Regions from separate parts of the Gordonia rubripertincta genome, predicted to be linked through region 4. Evidence: predicted binding sites of a transcription regulator. Region 4 holds the regulator's gene; each other region holds the start of a gene.

Region 1 (4,905 bases), 150 kb from region 4:
GCGCAGGGTCGTCGCCGAGGCGAACGACTTGAAGCCCTTCAGGGTCAGGCTTTTGAGGTGCACGACGGTACAGACTACTCACCATCGCGACGTGTTTCGGGTAGCGCTCACCGTTCGAGGAAGCCGGTCAGGTCTCCGCGCGCCGGGTCGAGGCTGTCGACGACCAGATCCACCCGGCCGGGGGTCTCCCCCGACCGCAGCGCGTCGAGCAGTGCCAGCACCTTGTCGCGGGGCCCCTCGGCCACGACGTGCACCCGTCCGCCGGCCTGATTGGACGCGTAACCGACCAGCCCGAGCTCCAGCGCCCGCGACCGCGTCCACCACCGGAACCCCACGCCCTGGACGTGACCGTGCACGAAAGCCGACAGCCGGACCGTGTCGGTGGTCATGGTGTCAGTCCGTCACGATCTTCAGGTCGACCTCGGCGCCCGCCTTGATGGTGCGGCCGACGGTGCACACAGCGTCGATGGCCCGCTCGACAACGACGAGCAGTCGCTGCGCGGCCTCGGGGTCGAGTTCGGAGAGGTCGACCTCGAGGATCTCTTCGATCCGCGGGTACACCTCGTTCTCGCGGTCGGCATCTCCGCTGACGAGGATGGTCGCGTCGTAGTCGTCGCCGAGGCGACGCGACAGCGGACGGTCCGAAGACATGCCGGTGCACGCCGCGAGTGCGATCTTCAGCAGTTCGCCCGGCGTGAAGACCCCGTCGACGTCCTGGGAGCCGATCAGCACCTCGGCACCGCGCGAGCTGCGCCCGGTGTACAGACGGGTGCCGGTCCGCTCAACCCAGAGGTCGGTGTGCGCCGGCTCGCCGGTCGCGGCCGGGGCGGCGGTGTTCTGTTCGATCGTCATGCTGGGATGAGTCCTCTCAGGCTGCGGGGCGGCGCTGACACCGCAGACCATAGTAAGAGCCGTGGATCGGAATGAATTCCCGAGCCGGTCGCCACGGGTCGTCAGGCCGCTGCCGACTCCCTCCTTGCGTTGCGTTCCTTCCATTCCCACACCGCGTAGATCACCTCGGTCGCATACGCGAGGTCGAGCTTGCCGCCACCCACGGGCACCGTCGCATCCGCCGCGATCCGCCCGTCCGGCTGCCACAGGCCTGGAGCGCGTGTCGATGGGCTCACCTCGATCACTGAACCACCTGGCATGTAGAACGAAAACCGTTGCGAGTCATGACCGGTGATACTGAACTCACCCCGATGCAACGCACGGTGACAGCTTCCGCACAACAAAATCAGATTGTCCAACTCGGTCTCCCCGCCAGCCGACCAGAACACCACGTGATGGGCGTGCAGATGTCGTGTGCGTTCACATCCGGGCATCTGACAGCACCGGTCTCTCAGGAACAACGCCCTGACCAGCGCCTTGTTCGGGGTTCGGTTCTTACGCCCCAATCCCAGCAACGCCAACTTCCCCGGCTTCCCAGGAACTCTGGTGGACAACACCTCTCGGACCGCAGCGCCACAATGGGCCTCCTCCAACTCGGCATCCGAGAGGGCCGGTCCGTCATCGAGATGTGAGTGCTCCACCCCATCACCGGCATGGATCAAGATCTCCGCACCCGGCGCAAGATCGGGCATCGGGATCCCCTCGTGCACCATGTCCGCCATGGCCACCATCGCCGGCGCCAGATTCGACGGCACGTTCCGCCACAGATCCCGACGATTCGCCGGCTTCACCTCCGAATCCTGCTCGCCGGACTCGGTCTCCAACTCACTCGGAGTGTTCCGCGGAACACTTGGCAAGTCCGCATCCGCAGCCGTGCGCGTGCGTTCATACTCCGCACGCACCGCCCCGGCGAGGAAACGCGCACCGTCCAAGGGCGCCAGCGTCAATGACACCGACAACGAACCGTCCAGATTCCACTTCCACCGACCCCACGACTCCGCCGGCGGCACCGGTTCGCCGTCGTCACTGTGTCCGCGGCCGATCTGACGCATCGCCCGCACCGCCCTCTCCACCTGCGACGCCGTGCACGACAACGCCAGATTCACCAACTCCTGGTCCCGCAACGGAGTCGCCACCCGAGTTAGAGCCCGCACCTTCGAATACGTCAACCGGCCCTCACCGAACGCCTGCCGGATCACCGGCAACTCGCGTAGCGCCTTGGCCACCCGCACCTGCTCATGAGCCGTCCGCTGCGCAATGCCCGCCTTCCACGACAACCAGTGTGCGAGCGAATGAACACCCGGCCCCTTCCACGACTCCCGCTCATCCAATTCCGCTACCAGAGACAAGAACTCGGCCGTGAGCGCGGTGATCTGCGCGGCATGACCCAGCACTCTGCATTCCAATGCCGAATCTGACAGAGACGCCGGGTCCGCGCCATCGAACATCGACGACACATTCTCACCGTGCAGCACCGAAACAGACACCCCAAGCCCCCCAGCTGTTCGAACGGATATACGAACAACCTAGCGTCGCCTACCGACAAAACAGCTGGCCAAGTCGCTTCAAGCGTTCCGCGGGACACTTCAGGCAGTCACCGAACTCGTTCCTCAGCGACCCTTGCCAATCCCCCGCCTCGGCGGCCTCTGACACTTCGGGCAGAAATACGAACTGCGGTTCATGAACGATTCCCGGCGCATGATGGCCCCGCAGCGACGGCACGGCTGTCCTTCGCGTCCGTAGGCATTGAGCGACCGCTCGAAGTAGCCCGACTGACCGTTGACGTTGACGTACAGCGCGTCGAACGACGTGCCCCCGACCTCGACGGCCTCGGTCATCACCGCGGTGGCCGCGTCGATCAGTTCGAGCAGTTTCTTGCGCGAGATCGTCTCGGCGATGCGCGCACCGTGCAGCCGAGCGCGCCACAGCGCCTCGTCGGCGTAGATGTTGCCGACGCCGGAGATGACCGTCTGGTCGAGCAGGACCCGCTTGATCTCGGAGTGCTTACTGCGCATGCGGGTCACGACGGCGGCCGCGTCGAAGGCCGGGTCGAACGGGTCGGGGGCGATGTGCGCCACCGACACCGGGATGTCGGCGGCGTCGTCGGAGACCGCGTAGTCGTCGAGATGCCAGCCGCCGAAGGTGCGTTGGTCGACGAAACGCAGCTCGTTGTCGTCGTCGAGCGTCGCGCGGATGCGGAGGTGGGTGTGGTCGGGCGCGCCGTCGCGGGCGATCAGCATCTGCCCGCTCATGCCGAGATGCACGACGAGCGCGGCACGGTCGGTGTCGTCGGCGACGTCGATCCACATGTACTTGCCGCGGCGGCGCACCCCGGTGACGCGTTTGCCCGCCAGGCGACCGATCAGATCGGGTTCGCCGCCGACGTGCCGGCGGGCGGCACGGGGATGGAGCACCTCGACCGAGGTCAGGAACCGCCCGGTCAGATGCTTCTCGAGACCCATCCGGACGGTCTCGACCTCGGGTAGTTCAGGCATGAAGGTTTCGGGCCGTCAGGACGCGGGCTCGGACGACGCAGAGGCGCGTTCGGTGAGAGCCTTCCACGCGTGGGCCGCCGCCTGCTGCTCGGCCTCTTTCTTGGTGCGGCCGACACCCTCGCCGAGGTTCTCTCCCGCGATCATCGCGATCGCGGTGAACTCCTTGTTGTGGTCCGGGCCGGTGGACGAGATCTGGTACTGCGGTGGGCCGTAGCCGCGTTCGGAGCTCAGCTCCTGCAGCGAGGTCTTCCAGTCCAGGCCGGCGCCGAGCTGCCCGGCCTTCTCGATGCGTTCGTCGAAGAGACGCAGGATGATCCGCTGCGAGGTCTCCAGGCCGTGGCTGAGAAACACGGCGCCGAAGAGTGATTCGAGACCGTCGGCGAGGATCGAGTCCTTGTCTCGACCGCCGGTCATCTCCTCGCCGCGACCGAGATACAGGTACTTGCCCAGGCCGCCCTCGTCGCCGAGGCCGCGGGCCACGTCGGCGAGCGCGTGCATGTTGACCACGCTCGCGCGGATCTTCGCGAGTTCGCCCTCGGGACGATCCGGGAAATGAAGGTACAGGCGCTCGGTGATCACCACGCCGAGAACGGAGTCGCCGAGGAACTCGAGGCGCTCGTTGGTCGGCAGACCCCCGTGTTCGTAGGCATATGAGCGGTGCGTGAGTGCCAGCGTCAGAAGGTCTTCGGGGATGTCGGTGTCGAGCGCGGCGAGCAGCGCGGCACGCCGACCGGCCTCGCGGGTGGCCTCAGTCACGACGTTCCTGTGTGTCGGGCTCGGCGGCCGTCTCGCCGTCGGAGAGTTCCGAGAACTTGTTCGCGAGACCGGCCCAGCGGGGGTCGATCAGTTCGTGCGCATGACCCGGTTCGGCGACCGCCAGCCGGATGCCGCACACCTGGCACAACCCCGGGCAGTCCTCCGAACACAGCGGCGACATCGGCAGTTCCAGCGCGACCGCGTCGATGATCGACTGCTCGAGGTCGATCCGGTCGTCGACGATGCGGTGCACGTCGTCTTCCTCGGTGGTCTGCTCGGTCACACTGTCGGGGTACGCGAACAGTTCGGTGAGGAACACCGTCACCGTGCCGTCGACCGGTTCGAGGCAACGCGAGCACTGACCCTCGGTCTCACCGCACGCGGTGCCGGTCACCAGGATTCCCTCGCTCACCGACTCGAGCCGGAGATCGAGGTCGACGTCCGAGCCGGCCGGGATACCGATCATCTCGACCCCGAGCTTGTCGGGGGTCGTCACCGTCTTGTGCACCTCGGACATGGTGCCCGGGCGCCGACCCAGCGACCGGACGTCGAGGACGAAGGGGTCGCGCCGCGGCGCCGAACCGGGACCGTGCGACGCTTCTGATGTCACAGCATGATCAGACACAAACTGCACCATACGCTGGCGATCACGAATCATCGACCGACGCCACGGTGTGCGCCGGATCGGCTGTCCGGCAGGTCACACCGCCAGCGGGGATCCCTGGTCGCGGTCGTAGGAGTTCCGGGTCGACGTCTCGCGCGA
Region 2 (4,905 bases), 1.9 Mb from region 4:
TGGGCGGTGAGTTCGGCGGTGCCCATGATCGGCCTGCTCACCGTGAACGCCGGACGCTTCACCGGGATGCTGCCCGACGTCTACGGCGCCGTCGACTGGACCACCGTGATCCTCACCGTCGTCGGACTGGCCGCCGGCGCCCGCGTCATCGTCCTGGTCGGACAGGCCATCACCGATCCGCTGACCGAGATGCGTCGGGCCGTCCACCGCGTCGACCACGGCGACTACAACGCCCGCGTCCCCGTCTACGACTCCTCGGAACTCGGTGTGCTGCAACACGGATTCAACGTGATGGTGCAGGGACTCGCCGAACGCGACCGCATGCGCGAGATCTTCGCCCGGCACGTCGGCGACACGGTCGCCGAACTCGCCATCAACGACGGCGTCGGCATGCACGGCACCAACACCGAGGTCGGTGTCCTCTTCGTCGACATCGTCGGCTCGACGCGGCTGTCTCAGAATCGCAGCCCCGACGACGTCGCCGAACTGCTCAACGCGTTCTTCAGCATCGTCTTCGACGTGGTCGACCAGCACTCCGGCTTCGTCAACAAATTCGAGGGCGACGCCGCGCTCGCCGTCTTCGGGGCACCCGTCGAACTCGACGACCCGGCCGGACATGCGCTCGCCGCCGCCCGCGACCTCGCCGACCGCCTCGCCAAGAGCCTCGACATCCGATGGGGGATCGGCGTCTCCTACGGTGAGGTGTTCGCCGGCAACATCGGCGCCGAACGACGCTACGAATACACCGTCATCGGCGACCCGGTCAACGAATGCGCCCGCCTGTCCGACATGGCCAAGACCGGCCGCATCCCCGCCCTCGCCAGCGGTGCCGCCATCGACGCGGCCGCCGAGGAAGCCGACGAATGGGAACTCCTCGGCAGCCGCATCATGCGTGGCCGCACCCAGCCCACCGAGTTCTACGCCCCCACCGAACTCGTCGAACGGCTCGCATCGTCGCGCAACCTGATCGCCGAGTTGCTGCGTCCGGCCCGGCGCATCGTCGGCGCCGGCCCGCTCCGGCTCATGACGTTCTTCGGCGGCTGAGACCAGGTCGCCGAGGCCGCGTGCTCGAGACGAATCGTTGACGCCGTTCGGGGCCGTCAATAGCGTGGACCGCAGGGTCTCGGCGACGACGCCGGGCCACACACCATCTCAGGGGGCTGCGAATGAACGGTTGGACGTCAGCGAACATTCCGGATCAGACAGGTCGCACCGTCGTGGTCACCGGCGCCAACAGCGGACTCGGCGCGGAGACGGCGAAAGCGCTGGTCGGCGCCGGGGCCTCGGTCATCCTGGCGTGTCGCAACACCGCCAAGGCCGATGCCGTGGCGTCGAAGCTGGGACCCAACGCGACCGTTGCCCAGCTCGATCTGGCGGACCTGTCGTCCGTCCGTGCGTTTGCGTCGAGCTTCACCGGCGCCGACGTCCTGATCAACAATGCGGGTCTCATGGCCGTGCCGCTCCGACGCACCGCCGACGGCTTCGAGATGCAGATCGGCACAAACCATCTGGGCCACTTCGCGCTCACCGCGCTGCTGCTGCCGAAGATCACCGACCGCGTCGTCACCGTGTCGTCGGGCGTGCACCAGATCGGCAACATCCAGCTCGACGACCTCAACTGGGAGAAGCGTCGTTACCGTCGCTGGCAGGCCTACGGTGATTCCAAGATGGCCAACCTCATGTTCGGACTCGAACTCGCCAAGCGGTTGGCGGAGGCCGGCTCGTCGAAGCAGTCGTTCATCGCCCACCCCGGTTATGCCGCAACGGAATTGCAGGGCCGGAGCGAGAACTTCATGGATGTCCTGGCGAAGCTGTCGAACAAGCTGCCCATCGCGCAGCCGGCCGCCGACGGAGCCCTGCCGCAGCTGTACGCCGCGACAATGTCGGGCCTGCCGTCGGGTACGTACTACGGACCGACCAAGTTCTTCGGGCTGCACGGCGCACCCGGACGGAACAAGTACAAGAAAGCCGCCGATGACGCGGAGTTCCGTGCGGCGCTGTGGGCGGAGTCGGAGAAGCTGACCGGGGAGAAGTTCGACGTGGCGGCAAGCTGACCGCCTGCTGACAGAAAGTGCGGGATGAGTGCCGGAAAACGGCTCTCATCCCGCACTTTGTGTCTGGGGGTTCGCGGTGACTACTCGACCGAGAAGGCGATGCTGTTCGACGCGCCGGAGACCAGGTCGGTGACGCGGATGGTGAAGTTGCCGCCGCCCTTGAAGAAGTAGGACTTCACCGCGGTGCAGTCCTGCGTCTTGTACAGCGCGGCTTCCTTGGGCACCTTGGGTCCGGCGAGGCGGACCTCCATGCGGCACTCGTTGCCGTCGACGATGGGGCCGGCGTCGATGATGGAGTTCCAGCGCACGCCGAGACGCGAGTTCTTCGGGAAGGTGCCCGGGGTGATCTCGCGAGCGCCCTTCGGGTTGTAGACCCAGACGTTGATGGACTTCACGCCGTTGCGCGCGTCGGGGCGGCCGAGCTTGCCGTAGTGGGTGACCTTGTCGCCCGACGAGCCGAACGCCGAGCTTCCGGAGTCCAGGCTGCCGCTGGCGCTACCGAACAGATCGCCGATCGGGTCGGCGGTCGCCGGAGCGATCGGGATCAGCATGGCGGCAGCAGCCAGCAGGCCGGCGATACCGGTGCGCTTCATCGAGTTCCCCCTTGCAACGATTTATAACGGAATGATTAAAGCATCGACTCGAAACGCTTGCTGTGGGCCACTTCACAAACCAGCGCTCATGTGGCGACCGGAAGGGCGCCGGGCCACCACCGAGGCCGGCTGAGAACGGCCTGAGCTGCGCCGACGATCGGCGAGGTGCTGCTGAAAAATGTGAGGGACGCCTCGTTGGTGAAAAGGATTCGAATGGTGCGAATCGCTCACTCGGTCGTTCGCGCTCACCGTCGAGGGTCGGCGCGAAAAGACTCGGGGAGTGAATCATCGAACGTGCGTTCGATTCGAGTGTACGGTGGGATGCATGTCCATCGGCATCCAGGGATCGTTGTTCGCCGAGGCGGCCGCGGAGCCGGCCCTGTCGGACCTGTCGACCTCGGTGACGCGGCGTCCGCTCACCGACGGCGCGTGGGTAGATCTGTGCCCGGGCTGGATCAGCGGTCCGGATGAGTTGTTCGATCGGCTTCGACGCGATGTCCCGTGGCGGGCCGAGCGGCGGCAGATGTACGACCGCGTCGTCGACGTCCCGCGGCTGGTCTCGATCTACCAGAAGGACGATCCATTCCCGGATGGGTTGATCACCGAGATGCGCTCATCGTTGTCGCGGTATTACCGCGACGAGCTGCCCGAAGGGTTCGCGACCGCCGGGATCAGTCTGTACCGCGACGGCAACGACTCCGTCGCCTGGCACGGGGACCGTATCGGCCGAGCGTCGACACACGACACGATGGTCGCGATCATCTCCCTCGGCGCCCCGCGGCCGCTCATGCTGCGGCCGCGGGGCGGCGGGAAGTCGTTGAAGTTCACCCTGTCGTCCGGTGACCTGCTGGTCATGGGCGGCAGCTGCCAGCGCACCTGGGAACATGCGGTACCCAAGGTGCGCGGCGTCGGCGCCCGGATCAGCATCCAGATGCGGCCGCCGGGGGTGTGGTGACCGGCACTCGGGATGTCGACGTTGTGGACGCCGTATACCCACAACCTCGACGAAATCCCTAGCCGGCGTTGGAGATCGGCGTGATCGGCAACCGCAGCGCGGCCGGCGCATGGTCGGGCACCGTCGGTCGGGCCGGCGGTACCGGGGCGACCGGCTCGTAGGACGCCCCGAGTTCTGGGCGCGGGTCGGCCTCGCCGGCATTCGGCCACATGGCGAGAGCCCGTTCGGCCTGAGCGGTGATCGTCAGCGACGGGTTCACGCCCAGGTTCGCCGACACCGTCGAACCGTCGACGATGTGCAGCCCCGGATGGTTGAACACGCGGTGATACGGATCCACGACGCCGTCGGCGGCGGACCGCCCGATCGAGCAACCGCCCAGGAAGTGCGCGGTCATCGGGATGTTCAGCCAGTCGACGACGGAACCGCCGGCGTCGCCGTCGATCTCGTCGGCCATCTTGCGGACGGCTTCGTGGCCGACGGGGATCCAGGTCGGCGGGGGATCGCCGTCACCCTGCTTGCTGCGCAGCATCGGACCGAAACGACCACGGCGGGCGAACAGTTCGAGGGAGTTGTCGGCGGTCTGCATCACCAGGGCGATGATCGTGCGCTCCGACCAGCGTCGAACCGAGAGTCCACGCAAGGTGACCAGCGGGTGCCGGATCATCTCCACGATCGCCGCGAGCGGGCGCGGCAGGCGGCCGTCACCGTCGATGAGCATCGCCTGCAACAGCCCGATCAGGTTGCTGCCCTTGCCGTATCGCACCGGCTCGATGTGCGTGTGCTCGTTCGGATGGAACGACGACGTGATCGCCACACCCTCGGTGTAGTCGACCTTCAGGTCGGTGGCGGTCGCCGCCAGGACGGCCTCCGAGTTGGTGCGCACCACCTTGCCCAGACGCGACGAGAGGCCGGGCAGGTTGCCACTCTGCTGCATGTTCAGCAGCAACTTGTTGGTGCCGTACGTGCCGGCCGCGAACACCACGTGATCGGCGGTGAACGAACGGCGGCCTCGACGCGACCGGCGTCGACCGGTTCGATGCGATCCGACCGTGTACCCGCCGTCCGACAGCGGGCGGACGGTGTCGACGGTCGTCATCGGGATGACGGTCGCACCGGCCTGTTCGGCGAGATACAGATAGTTCTTGACCAGGGTGTTCTTCGCGCCGACCGGGCAGCCGGTCATGCACGCGCCGCAGTCCGTGCAGCCGGTGCGGGCGGGGCCGGCACCGCCGAAGAACGGGTCCTCGACGGTCTTGCCCGGCTCGCCGAAGAAGACGCCGACGGGGGTGTGGACGAAGGTGTC
Region 3 (4,905 bases), 310 kb from region 4:
CACCGGCGTCGTCGAGGACGTCGGCGATTTCGTGGAAAGTGGCCTGGTGCAGGGAGATCCGGTCCGCGTGTGGTTCGAGCCGGCGCCGCGCGATGTCCAGGGCGGAGGCGTCGCGATCGATACCGACGAGGTGCACGTTGGGGAATGTGTCCAGGATGAGTTCGCTGTGCCCACCGGCGCCGAGCGTCGCATCCAGAAACACTCGCCGGCCCTCTGATTCCAGTGCCGGGGTGAGCAATTCGACGATCCGCCGGCCCATGACCGGGATGTGGCCGAACTCGCCGGAGCGGCGAGTGTCGTCACCAGTGTCATCCACGAAGGGCCCCCATCGGCGTGTCGGCCATGTCGGTCGGCAGAGTCGGCGTTTCGGTGCGAAGGACTTGTCGGAGGAGTGTCATGTCGCGGGCGAACAGTGGATCACCGTCGGGCCGCGCCCCGGATGGAGCGAGGTCCCGATCCGATTCCGTACCTGGCGTTGGGGAAGTACGCCAGGGTCGGACCGGATCGGGGCCTCGTGCCACCCGAAGCCCGAGTACCGCTTCGCCTCGTCCCCTCTCGGCTACAGGACCGCGTTCAACGCGGCCGAGTTGGCTGCCGAGAAGTTCTCCTCGTGCTGCGACTGGTATTCGTCCCAAGCGGCCGAATCCCAGATCTCGAGGTGATCGAAGCTGCCGAACACCACGCACTCCTTGGACAGTCCCGCATAGATGCGATGGTCGGAGGACAGGCTGATCCTGCCCTGGCCGTCCGGTCGCTGTTCTTCCGAACCGGCGAAGAAGGTCCGCTGAAACGCACGGAGGTCAGGGTCGTTGCGTGACGCCTCGACGATCCTCGCCGCGATCGCATCGAACTCTTCGGTCCGGTACACCGACAAGCTGTGGTCTTGGCCTTTGGTGACCACTACCCCTCCTGCCAGTGCATCGCGGAACTTGGCGGGCAACGTGAGTCGCCCTTTGTCGTCCAATTTGGGCGTGTAGGTGCCGACGAATCGCACAGACATGTCGACACCTCCTGCCCCTGGGTTCCGCGCTCCGGATCGCCTCACCCAGTGCTGCCACAGTACCCCACTTTCCTCCACTTTCCACCCCAGAAGCCCACACGCCCTCCACCGTGCCGCAAATCCCCAGTTCAGACCCGTGAAACTTCTTACACTGCATGCGTGTCCCTTGCATGAACGCGTGAGGACTCGTCCACAATCGTGTGACAAACGCGTTTCCTGAGGCTTCAGAGGTCTGTGCGACCAGCAGTTCTCCGCACGTGGGGCAAAGTGGGGACCCGGGTGGGGGGATGTGGGGAACGCAGGTGGGGGAAGGTGGGGACCCCGGGTGGGGGACGGTGGGGAACGCGAATTCGACAGGCCGGGAGCGCGCTCATCCGCCCAGACAAAAGAGCCGCGCACCCCATGGGGTGCGCGGCTCTCCGAAGAGTCGTGGCCTTCAGGCCGGCGGGATGTCTACTCCTGCTCGAATCGACGGTTGAATCGTTCTTCCATCCGCTCCGACAGTTTGCGCTTGGAGCCGGACGGCCCGGACTGCTTCTTGCCTCCAGCGCGCGGCGCGGACGTCGCGGAGTCGGCGAGATCGTCACCCCAGAGGGCGAAGAGGCCGGCACCGAACATCACCAGGAAGCCGAGGAGGCTGACGATCGGGAAGCCCCCGATGTCGATCTTGACGATGAGACCGCCGACGAGCATCACGAGGCCGACGACGAAGACTGCCACCGCCTGTAGGCGACGACGGCCACTCGACTTACCCAGCCGACGACGCTTGACACTGGACGCAAACTTGGGGTCTTCCGCGTACAGAGCGCTCTCGATCTGTTCGAGCATGCGTTGCTCGTGCTCCGAAAGTGGCACCGACCCTCCTTCTCCCTGATCCGCGACGCCGACGACGGTCAACCGCGACCGGTGAGGCGTCTGCGCCTTATTCCCCCATGATACGAGGTGAAATCAGCCGCGACCACCATTACTCGCTGTTGTGGTCCCGGATGCACATACCGGAACGACAACGGAACGCCGAAAGTGTGTCCGGCCTCACGCAGTTCGCCCGATTTGGAGGTCCCCTGTCCCGAACTTGCCTTGCTCATGAGCGATGACCAAGGTTTCGACCTTCCGGAGGAAGTCGAGGACGAGGAGCCGCATGCCGGCAACACTGTCGGGGTCGAGTGTTCGGATGATCCCCGACTCGATTTTCATCCGGATGGACGACAGGGTGGCGAAGCGCGCAGCCAACGGGGCGAGGTCGGGAGCGACCACACCGATACGAGTCCAGGCGTTCGACGTCTTGCGGCGGGCGGGGCCGACCGGCTCGCTGATGGCGATCGCGGCGCCGGCCGCGCGGAGTGCGACGAGATAGAACTGCCGGAACCGCTCGGCGTCGTCGGAGACGCCGTCGGCGTTGTCGAGAAGGAGATGGGCACGCTGGAGGAGATCGCGCGCACGTCCGACCATCACCGGGTCGACGGGGGCGGACCGGCGGGATGTGGGCCGTCCGGGCATGGCATCCTCCTCACTCGCTGACGACGGTGTCCGGTGGCAGACGCTTCCCTCGTCCGCCACCGGACCGTCATGTCGTCGGGATGAACGCGAACAGCTTGCGGAGGCACATTCATCGAACACCCGTTCGACACGTTCAATATAGCTAGCGTCGCGCGTCTCTTCAAGGCGTGATTCGCGCTCGCAACCTTCTTCAACACCGAGTCCCGCGACCCGATTCCGCGGAGTCCGCCGTACCGAGAGGACAGTCACACCAGATGGTCGGAGAGCGCATGACCGGGGCGGTGCGGGCCCGCTCGGTGAGCCCGGAGGCGATCCGACGTTGACGATCCGTCTGGTGAACCTCAGTGGTCAGGACTCCCGAGTGTGGCTGGAGCCCGCTCTCGACGTCTATGTGACCGCGATGGGATATCCCCGCGGGACCGAGGTGCACCGAGCGTCGCTGTGGCGCGAACACATCGCGCGGCCGGGCTGGCGTGCAATCGGCGCGATCGCCACCCTGTCTCCGCACGAGGCGCAGTCGATGCCGACGTCCCGTCGCCGGGTCGGACCGCCGGTGGGTACGGGCCCCGGTGACGTCCTGGTCGGCATCGCCTACGGCTACACCGGCGCGACCGGGCAGTGGTGGAATCAGCAGCTCCGACTCGGGCTGCGGCAGACGGGACGCTCCCCCGCCGACATCGAGATGATCGCCCGGGACTACTTCGAGCTGACCGAGCTCCACGTCCACCCCACCGCACAGGGGCGCGGCATCGGACAGTTGCTGCTGGCGCGGCTGCTCGCCGAGCGCCCCGAACGCCATGTGCTGCTGTCCACGCCGGAGATCCCCGCCGAGCAGAACCGGGCGTGGTCGCTGTACCGGCGGATGGGTTTCTCGGATGTGCTCCGGCATTTCACCTTCACCGGCGACCCCCGTCCGTTCGCGTTTCTCGGCCGTCCGCTGCCGCTGAAGCTGCAGCCACCCCCCGTGCCGCCACAATCTGGAAGATAGAGGGCGTGGCACAGACAAAGACGACACCGCACAGCACGGAACACTCATGAGTGGGCACGGGGAGCGGCGCGACGCGGTGGTCGTCGGCGGCGGCCACAACGGCCTGATCGCCGCGGCCTACCTCGCGCAGGCCGGACGCGACGTCGAGGTCTTCGAACGCGACGACATCCCCGGCGGGGCGGTGTCGACCGTCGAACGTTTCCCCGGGCACCGCATCGATCGCGGTTCCTCGGCGCACCTGATGATCCGGCACTCCCCCGTTCTCGACGACCTCGACCTCGCCTCACACGGACTCCGCTACGTCGACTGCGACCCCTGGGCCTTCGTGCCGGCGACCGACACGGCACCGGCGATCGTCTTCCGCACCGACCTCGAAGCGACCTGCACCTCCATCGAACGGGCATGTGGCGCAAAGGATGCCGCGGCGTACCGACGGTTCGTCGAGACCTGGACGCCACGGGCGCAGGCCGTCATGGACGCCTTCTACCGGCCGGCGTCGATGCGACAGTTCGGACGGGCGTTCGGAGGTCTGGGGTCGACGGCCACCACCGAACGCACCGGCCCGATCGGACGTCGCAGCGGCGCGATGATGAACCTCACCGCCGAGCTCATGACGTCCGGCGACTCGCTCCTCGACCGATACTTCGACTCCGAACAGCTCAAGGCCGGACTCGCCTGGTTCGGCGCGCAGTCGGGACCGCCGATGAGCGCACCCGGCACCGCGCCGATGGTCGGGTTCGCCGCTCTCATGCATCTCATCCCGCCCGGCCGCGCGATCGGCGGCAGCGGTGCGCTGACCGATACGCTCGTCCACCGCATCGGCGCCGACGGTGGCCGGATCGTGTGCGGGGACCCGGCCGTCTCGATCACCCGGTGCGGTGACCACTGGCGGGTGCAGACCCAATCCGGTGAGCGTCGGTGCACGCCCACGGTGATCAACGCCTGCCATATCCTGGCGACCCTGGATCTGTTGGCGGCGGGCGGTTTCGACGCCGGGACCATCGACCGCTGGCGGCGCGACATCGTCGTCGGCAGCGGGATCGGGATGGCGGTGCGCCTCGGCACGACCGCACTGCCCGCCTACCGCGGCCTCCCCGACGACCTGCCCGCCCACGGCGTCCACTCTGCCCTCGGTCTGCTGGTCACCGACCGTGCACACCTGGTCCGCGCGCACGCCGCCGCGGCGGTGGGTTCACTGCCTCCGCGGCCCGCCGTCGTGGCGATGAGCTTCTCGGCGATCGACCCCGGCCTCGCCCCGGAGGGCAGGCACGCGATCAACCTGTGGGCGCAGTGGCATCCGTACCGGCTCGCAAGCGACGCCGGGGGCGACTGGTCGACGCTGGGTGCGCAGGCGGCCGCGGCGGTCTGCGACGAGGTCGACCGTCACGCACCGGGTTTCGCGGAGTCCATCGCCCACCGG
Region 4 (4,905 bases):
CGTGCCATCCGCGATGTCGTCGCGGGCCTCGACGCCGCAACTCTGTCCGCGGTGCGTTCACCCGAGGCATTCAGCGCGCTTACGGAGAAGTTGCGGCCGCGGATCTCCGAAGCGGCGCCGGAATACTTCTCGCTCGCGGTCGAATCCTTTGGTTGGGTGGCGCCGGTACGCGCCGCGATCGACCGTCACGCCGGTTCGCTCGCGGCCGACGACGTCGCCGAACAGCTGGAAAATCTCGTCTTCGACGGATTCGTCGCCGCCACCGCCCGGCGACATCTGGAGAACGTGCCGCGTTATCTCGCGGCGGCCGAAGCCCGGCTGACGGCACTGCCGGCCTCCGCGGCCCGGGATCAGGCGGGAGTCGCCGTCGTCGACCGGGTGACCGAGCGGTGGGCGCAGAGACTGACTCAGGTTCCCGAGCACCGGAAGGCGGCCGTCAACGACGAGGCACAGTGGCTCGTCGAGGAGCTGCGGGTGGGATTGTTCGCCGAGCGGCTCGGCACCGCCTACCCGGTGTCGGAGAAGCGGGTTCTACGAACTCTTGACCGACTCGGCTGAGGCGGCTCGGAGGTCGTCGATCTCGCGCTGGAAGTCCTCGACCGAGTCGAACGAGCGGTACACCGACGCGAAACGCAGGTATGCGACCTCGTCGAGGTCGCGCAGCGGTTTGAGGATCGCGAGTCCGACCTCGTTGCTGGGGATCTCGGCCGACCCGCTGGCACGTACCGTGTCCTCGACCTGCTGGGCCAGCTGGGCCAGTGCGTCCTCGGCGACGTGGCGTCCCTGGCATGCGCGCCGGACTCCCCTCATCACCTTCTCGCGACTGAACGGTTCGGTCACGCCGTTGCGTTTGACCACCGCGAGCACAGCGCTCTCCACGGTCGAGAAGCGTCGCCCACACTCCACGCAGGAGCGGCGGCGCCGGATGGCCTGCCCCTCATCAGCGACACGCGAGTCGATGACCTTGGTGTCGTCGTTCTTGCAGAAGGGGCAGCGCATCGTATCCTCACGCAGGTCACGGGACACTCTGATGCAGCCGGGCCGCATGCCAGGCCGGTAGTCGGCCGGTCCCTGTGACATCGAGGATACCGCCCGCGCTCAGTGGTACCGGGGGGCGAGGAGCGGCTGGCCGACGCGCAGGCCGCTCGACGGGAGGTCGTTCAGCTGGATGATCTCGTCGACGACTGCCTCACGCGGCATCTCCGGAGCCACGCGCGACGCGATGGTGCTCAGCGAGTCGCCCGAGCGCACGTGCACGACCTCGGTGCCGACCGAGGACGGTGTGACCGTTGCGGCGTAGTTCTGCCCGACGACCGCGATGACCCACACGGCCAGCGCGAGTCCGACGCCGGCGAGGATGGCCGTCGCCGTGCGTCGCCGCCGCCGGATGACGGCCGAGGGTGCGGGCTGCGCGGGGCGCGACACCGGCACGACCGGTGCACGGCCGCGCATACCGACCGGCGAGGCGCACTGGGTGGAGGCGACCCGACGGACCCGGACCGCCGACTCCGGCACCGGACGGCCGTCGACGGGGCGGCGGCCATCGCCGCGGCGCATCGGGCGCGGACGTTCCAGGACGTCACCGCGGGCCGGATCGGTGGAGCGGACGGGGTCGATGAGAGTGGCGGTGCGCATGGTGCCCTCCGTGTTTCCGGTCGAACTCCGTCCGGGCGTCCGACTGCGTCGTCGGCGTTCGAACTGTTCGAGTGTCGATCACCTGTTCGATGAACTGATGTTCGATTTGTAGCACGGCACTCCGACAATTGTCTCGCGACACGTCGAACAAATGTTTGATGCGGCCGGCATTCTGGGCTAGGGTCGTCGGCAGACAAGCGATCTACCAGCACGTTCGGAAATCGAGAGGAAGCCCGATCATGAGCGATGACGGCGGTAAGCGCACCGGAGCGCGGGGCGCCGACGAGCCCGTCACCCCGGCAGACATGGCGGCGGCCGAGGCCTCGCTGACGCCGCGGCAGCGCGGAGTTCTCGAGGTGATCCGCAAATCCGTGCGCGAACGCGGTTACCCGCCCAGCATCCGCGAGATCGGCGACGAGGTGGGTCTCACCTCGACCTCCTCCGTCGCCCATCAGCTACGGACCCTCGAACGCAAGGGCCTGCTCAAGCGCGACGCGAATCGTCCGCGCGCGGTCAACATCGCGCCGAGTGAGCCGCCGACGCCCACCTCGCCGACCGGTGGTGCGCTACCCGAGCCCACCTTCGTGCCGGTCCTCGGCCGGATCGCCGCCGGCGGCCCGATCCTCGCGGAAGAAGCAGTCGAGGACGTGTTCCCGCTCCCCCGCGAGCTGGTCGGCGAGGGCTCGTTGTTCCTGCTGAAGGTCGTCGGCGAGTCGATGATCGACGCCGCGATCTGCGACGGCGACTGGGTGGTGGTCCGCCAGCAGAACGTGGCCGACAACGGTGACATCGTGGCCGCGATGATCGACGGCGAGGCCACGGTGAAGACCTTCAAGCGCCAGAAGGGTCATGTCTGGCTGATGCCGCACAACGAGCTGTTCGACCCGATCCCGGGCGACGAGGCCGTCATCCTCGGCAAGGTCGTCACCGTGATGCGGCGGATCTGACCTCTTCGTTCTCGAGAACCGCGGCGGCCGCCGCGCGAGCCGCAGCCGGATCGGCGGTGGCGAGCGCGGCTGCGGCCGCGTTTTCGCAGGTCGCGCGCGACACACCGGCGAGCCGGGCGCCGACCGCAGCGGCCGCCACCGGAGCACTCGACAACGAGGTCACCCCGAGCCCGACCAGTACACAGGCGAGGATCGGGTCCGCCGCGGCCTCGCCGCACACGCCGACCGGTTTCCCCTGATCCCGTCCGGCCCGCGCAACCGTCGCGATGAGATGCAGGACGGCCGGCTGCCACGGATCGGTCAGCGAAGCGAGATCGGCCGACATCCGGTCGGCGGCCATCGTGTACTGCGTGAGGTCGTTGGTGCCGATCGAGACGAAGTCGACCTCGGCCAGGATCGCGGGTGCGAGGATCGCGGCGGCGGGGACCTCGATCATCACCCCGGCGGTCAGCCCCCGTTCGCGCACCTGTGCGGCGAAAGCGGCCGCCTCGGACGGTGACGCGATCATCGGTGCCATGACCCAGGGGCTCGTCTCGGAGCCGTCGGCGGCGCGCGCGATCGCGTCGAGCTGGTGGGCGCGGATCTCGGGGTGCGCCAAGGCGATCCGGTCGCCCCGTACGCCCAGCGCCGGATTGGGCTCCTCGGGCTGGTTGACGAAGCGCAGCGGCTTGTCCGAGCCGGCGTCGAGGGTGCGGATGACGACCTTGCGGCCACCGAACGCGTCGAGCACCTCGCGGTAGATGTCCGCCTGCTCCTCCACCGACGGTTCGTCGGCCCGTTCGAGGAAGGCCAGTTCGGTGCGGAACAGTCCGACGCCCTCCACCGGATGGTCGGTGGCCGCGCGGGCCGACGACCCGTCGGCGACGTTGGCCAGGATCGCCACCTCCACGCCGTCGGCGGTGCGGCCCGGACCCGACCAGCCGGCGACCAGGGCCGCCTGACGCGTGTGCTCGTCGACACGGGCGCGGGCTGTGGCGTCGTCGGGTTCCACGACGATCTCACCGGTCGTTCCGTCCACGAGTATCACTGTGCCCGAACTGATCCCGGCGAGATCGGGGACCGCGACGACACACGGGATGCCGAGCTGCCGGGCGATGATCGCGGTGTGGCTGGTCGGCCCGCCCAAGCGGGTGACCAGTGCGATGGTGGTGGCGGGATCGAGACCCGCGGTGTCGGCGGGCGCGAGGTCGTCGGCGAGGAGGACCGAGGGCACGTCCGGCGTGGGCACGCCGGGTTCGGGCAGGCCCAACAGTTCGGCGAGGACGCGGTCGCGGACATCGTTGAGGTCGGTGACGCGCTCGGCCATGAGTCCACCGAGCTTGGTGAACACGGCGGCGAACTGTTCGGTGGCGGCGACAGCGGCCGACGGCGCCGAGGCCCCCTTGGCGATGAGTCCCGAGGCGGCACCGATCCACCCGCGGTCCTCGGCGAGCCCGGCGGTGGCGGCGAGTACCTCGGCGGCGACGCCGGTGTTCTGCGATGCACGTTCACGCAGGCGCGCGGCGACCGCCGCCGCGGCGGCGGTGAACCGTTCGGCCTCGTCGGCGCGGAGGTCTTCGGCGATCTCGATGCCTGCGCCCAGCGCCTCTGCGGAGTGGTCGGGTCGGCGGCCCGGCCAGAGTGCGGGCCCGAGAGCCACACCACCGACGACCGGCGTCCCCGTCAGAATCTGCGTCATGTGACCACGGTTACAAATTCTTCTTGACTTGTCAACACAAACAGGCGTAAACACAGTAACTACAACACGCAAAGCCACATGTTCCCACATTCGCCGGCCCGACCAGGGCCTCGGGAACAAGCCGCGGGAACGATCAGAACGGAGCCGGTGTGTACGCCGAGGAGAGACAGCAGGCCATCGCCGAGGAGGTTCGCGTCGCAGGGCGCGCCTCGGTCGCCGAGCTCGCCGCGAAATTCGACGTGACCAGTGAGACCGTCCGCCGCGACCTCGCGGTCCTCGAACGCGGCGGGCTCCTGCAGCGCGTCCACGGCGGTGCCGTCCGCCCCGAGGTCCTGCGCGTGATCGGCGAACTCGGCATCGCCGAACGCGAGACGGAACAGACCGAGGAGAAGGCGGCCATCGGCCGTGCCGCTCTCCGCTTCCTCCCGCCGGACGGCGGATCGGTTCTGTTCGACGCAGGTACCACCACCTTCCGGGCCGCCGAGGCCATGCCGCGCGACCGCGGCCTCACGGTGATCACCAACAGCCTCCCGATCGCCGGGCTGCTCGCCGGACACCACGCCGACGGTCTCCACGCCCTCGGCGGTCGCGTCCGCGGGCTCACCCAGGCGACGGTCGGCGCCGAGACCGTCGCCGCCCTGGGAC

What was found. The regulator LexA, encoded in region 4, represses DNA repair genes until DNA is damaged. The targets are predictions, from matches to a motif close to CGAACANNTGTTCG.
Region 1: the regulator LexA is predicted to act here: its motif matches at 2,398-2,411, upstream of RVF83_RS20635 (HNH endonuclease signature motif containing protein).
Region 2: the regulator LexA is predicted to act here: its motif matches at 2,937-2,950, upstream of RVF83_RS11155 (alpha-ketoglutarate-dependent dioxygenase AlkB).
Region 3: the regulator LexA is predicted to act here: its motif matches at 2,611-2,624, upstream of RVF83_RS21380 (SAV_6107 family HEPN domain-containing protein).

The regions. Positions count from the first base shown of each region.
Region 1 is NZ_CP136136.1:4,537,973-4,542,877, forward strand. Features, by position in the region: gene smc (chromosome segregation protein SMC) at 1-63, opposite strand, end outside; gene RVF83_RS20625 (acylphosphatase) at 108-389, opposite strand; gene RVF83_RS20630 (OsmC family protein) at 394-852, opposite strand; gene RVF83_RS20635 (HNH endonuclease signature motif containing protein) at 954-2,339, opposite strand; gene mutM (bifunctional DNA-formamidopyrimidine glycosylase/DNA-(apurinic or apyrimidinic site) lyase) at 2,502-3,386, opposite strand; gene rnc (ribonuclease III) at 3,402-4,142, opposite strand; gene RVF83_RS20650 (YceD family protein) at 4,135-4,800, opposite strand; gene RVF83_RS20655 (ATP synthase F0 subunit B) at 4,843-4,905, opposite strand, start outside.
Region 2 is NZ_CP136136.1:2,454,338-2,459,242, forward strand. Features, by position in the region: gene RVF83_RS11140 (adenylate/guanylate cyclase domain-containing protein) at 1-1,044, shown strand, start outside; gene RVF83_RS11145 (oxidoreductase) at 1,167-2,054, shown strand; gene RVF83_RS11150 (hypothetical protein) at 2,135-2,647, opposite strand; gene RVF83_RS11155 (alpha-ketoglutarate-dependent dioxygenase AlkB) at 2,973-3,602, shown strand; gene RVF83_RS11160 (GMC oxidoreductase) at 3,661-4,905, opposite strand, start outside.
Region 3 is NZ_CP136136.1:4,702,783-4,707,687, forward strand. Features, by position in the region: gene rsmH (16S rRNA (cytosine(1402)-N(4))-methyltransferase RsmH) at 1-316, opposite strand, end outside; gene mraZ (division/cell wall cluster transcriptional repressor MraZ) at 560-1,000, opposite strand; gene RVF83_RS21375 (DUF3040 domain-containing protein) at 1,454-1,855, opposite strand; gene RVF83_RS21380 (SAV_6107 family HEPN domain-containing protein) at 2,033-2,497, opposite strand; gene RVF83_RS21385 (GNAT family N-acetyltransferase) at 2,817-3,485, shown strand; gene RVF83_RS21390 (phytoene desaturase family protein) at 3,532-4,905, shown strand, end outside.
Region 4 is NZ_CP136136.1:4,390,803-4,395,707, forward strand. Features, by position in the region: gene hrpA (ATP-dependent RNA helicase HrpA) at 1-558, shown strand, start outside; gene nrdR (transcriptional regulator NrdR) at 532-999, opposite strand; gene RVF83_RS19925 (LysM peptidoglycan-binding domain-containing protein) at 1,099-1,635, opposite strand; gene lexA (transcriptional repressor LexA) at 1,875-2,582, shown strand; gene RVF83_RS19935 (phosphoenolpyruvate--protein phosphotransferase) at 2,560-4,260, opposite strand; gene RVF83_RS19940 (DeoR/GlpR family DNA-binding transcription regulator) at 4,410-4,905, shown strand, end outside.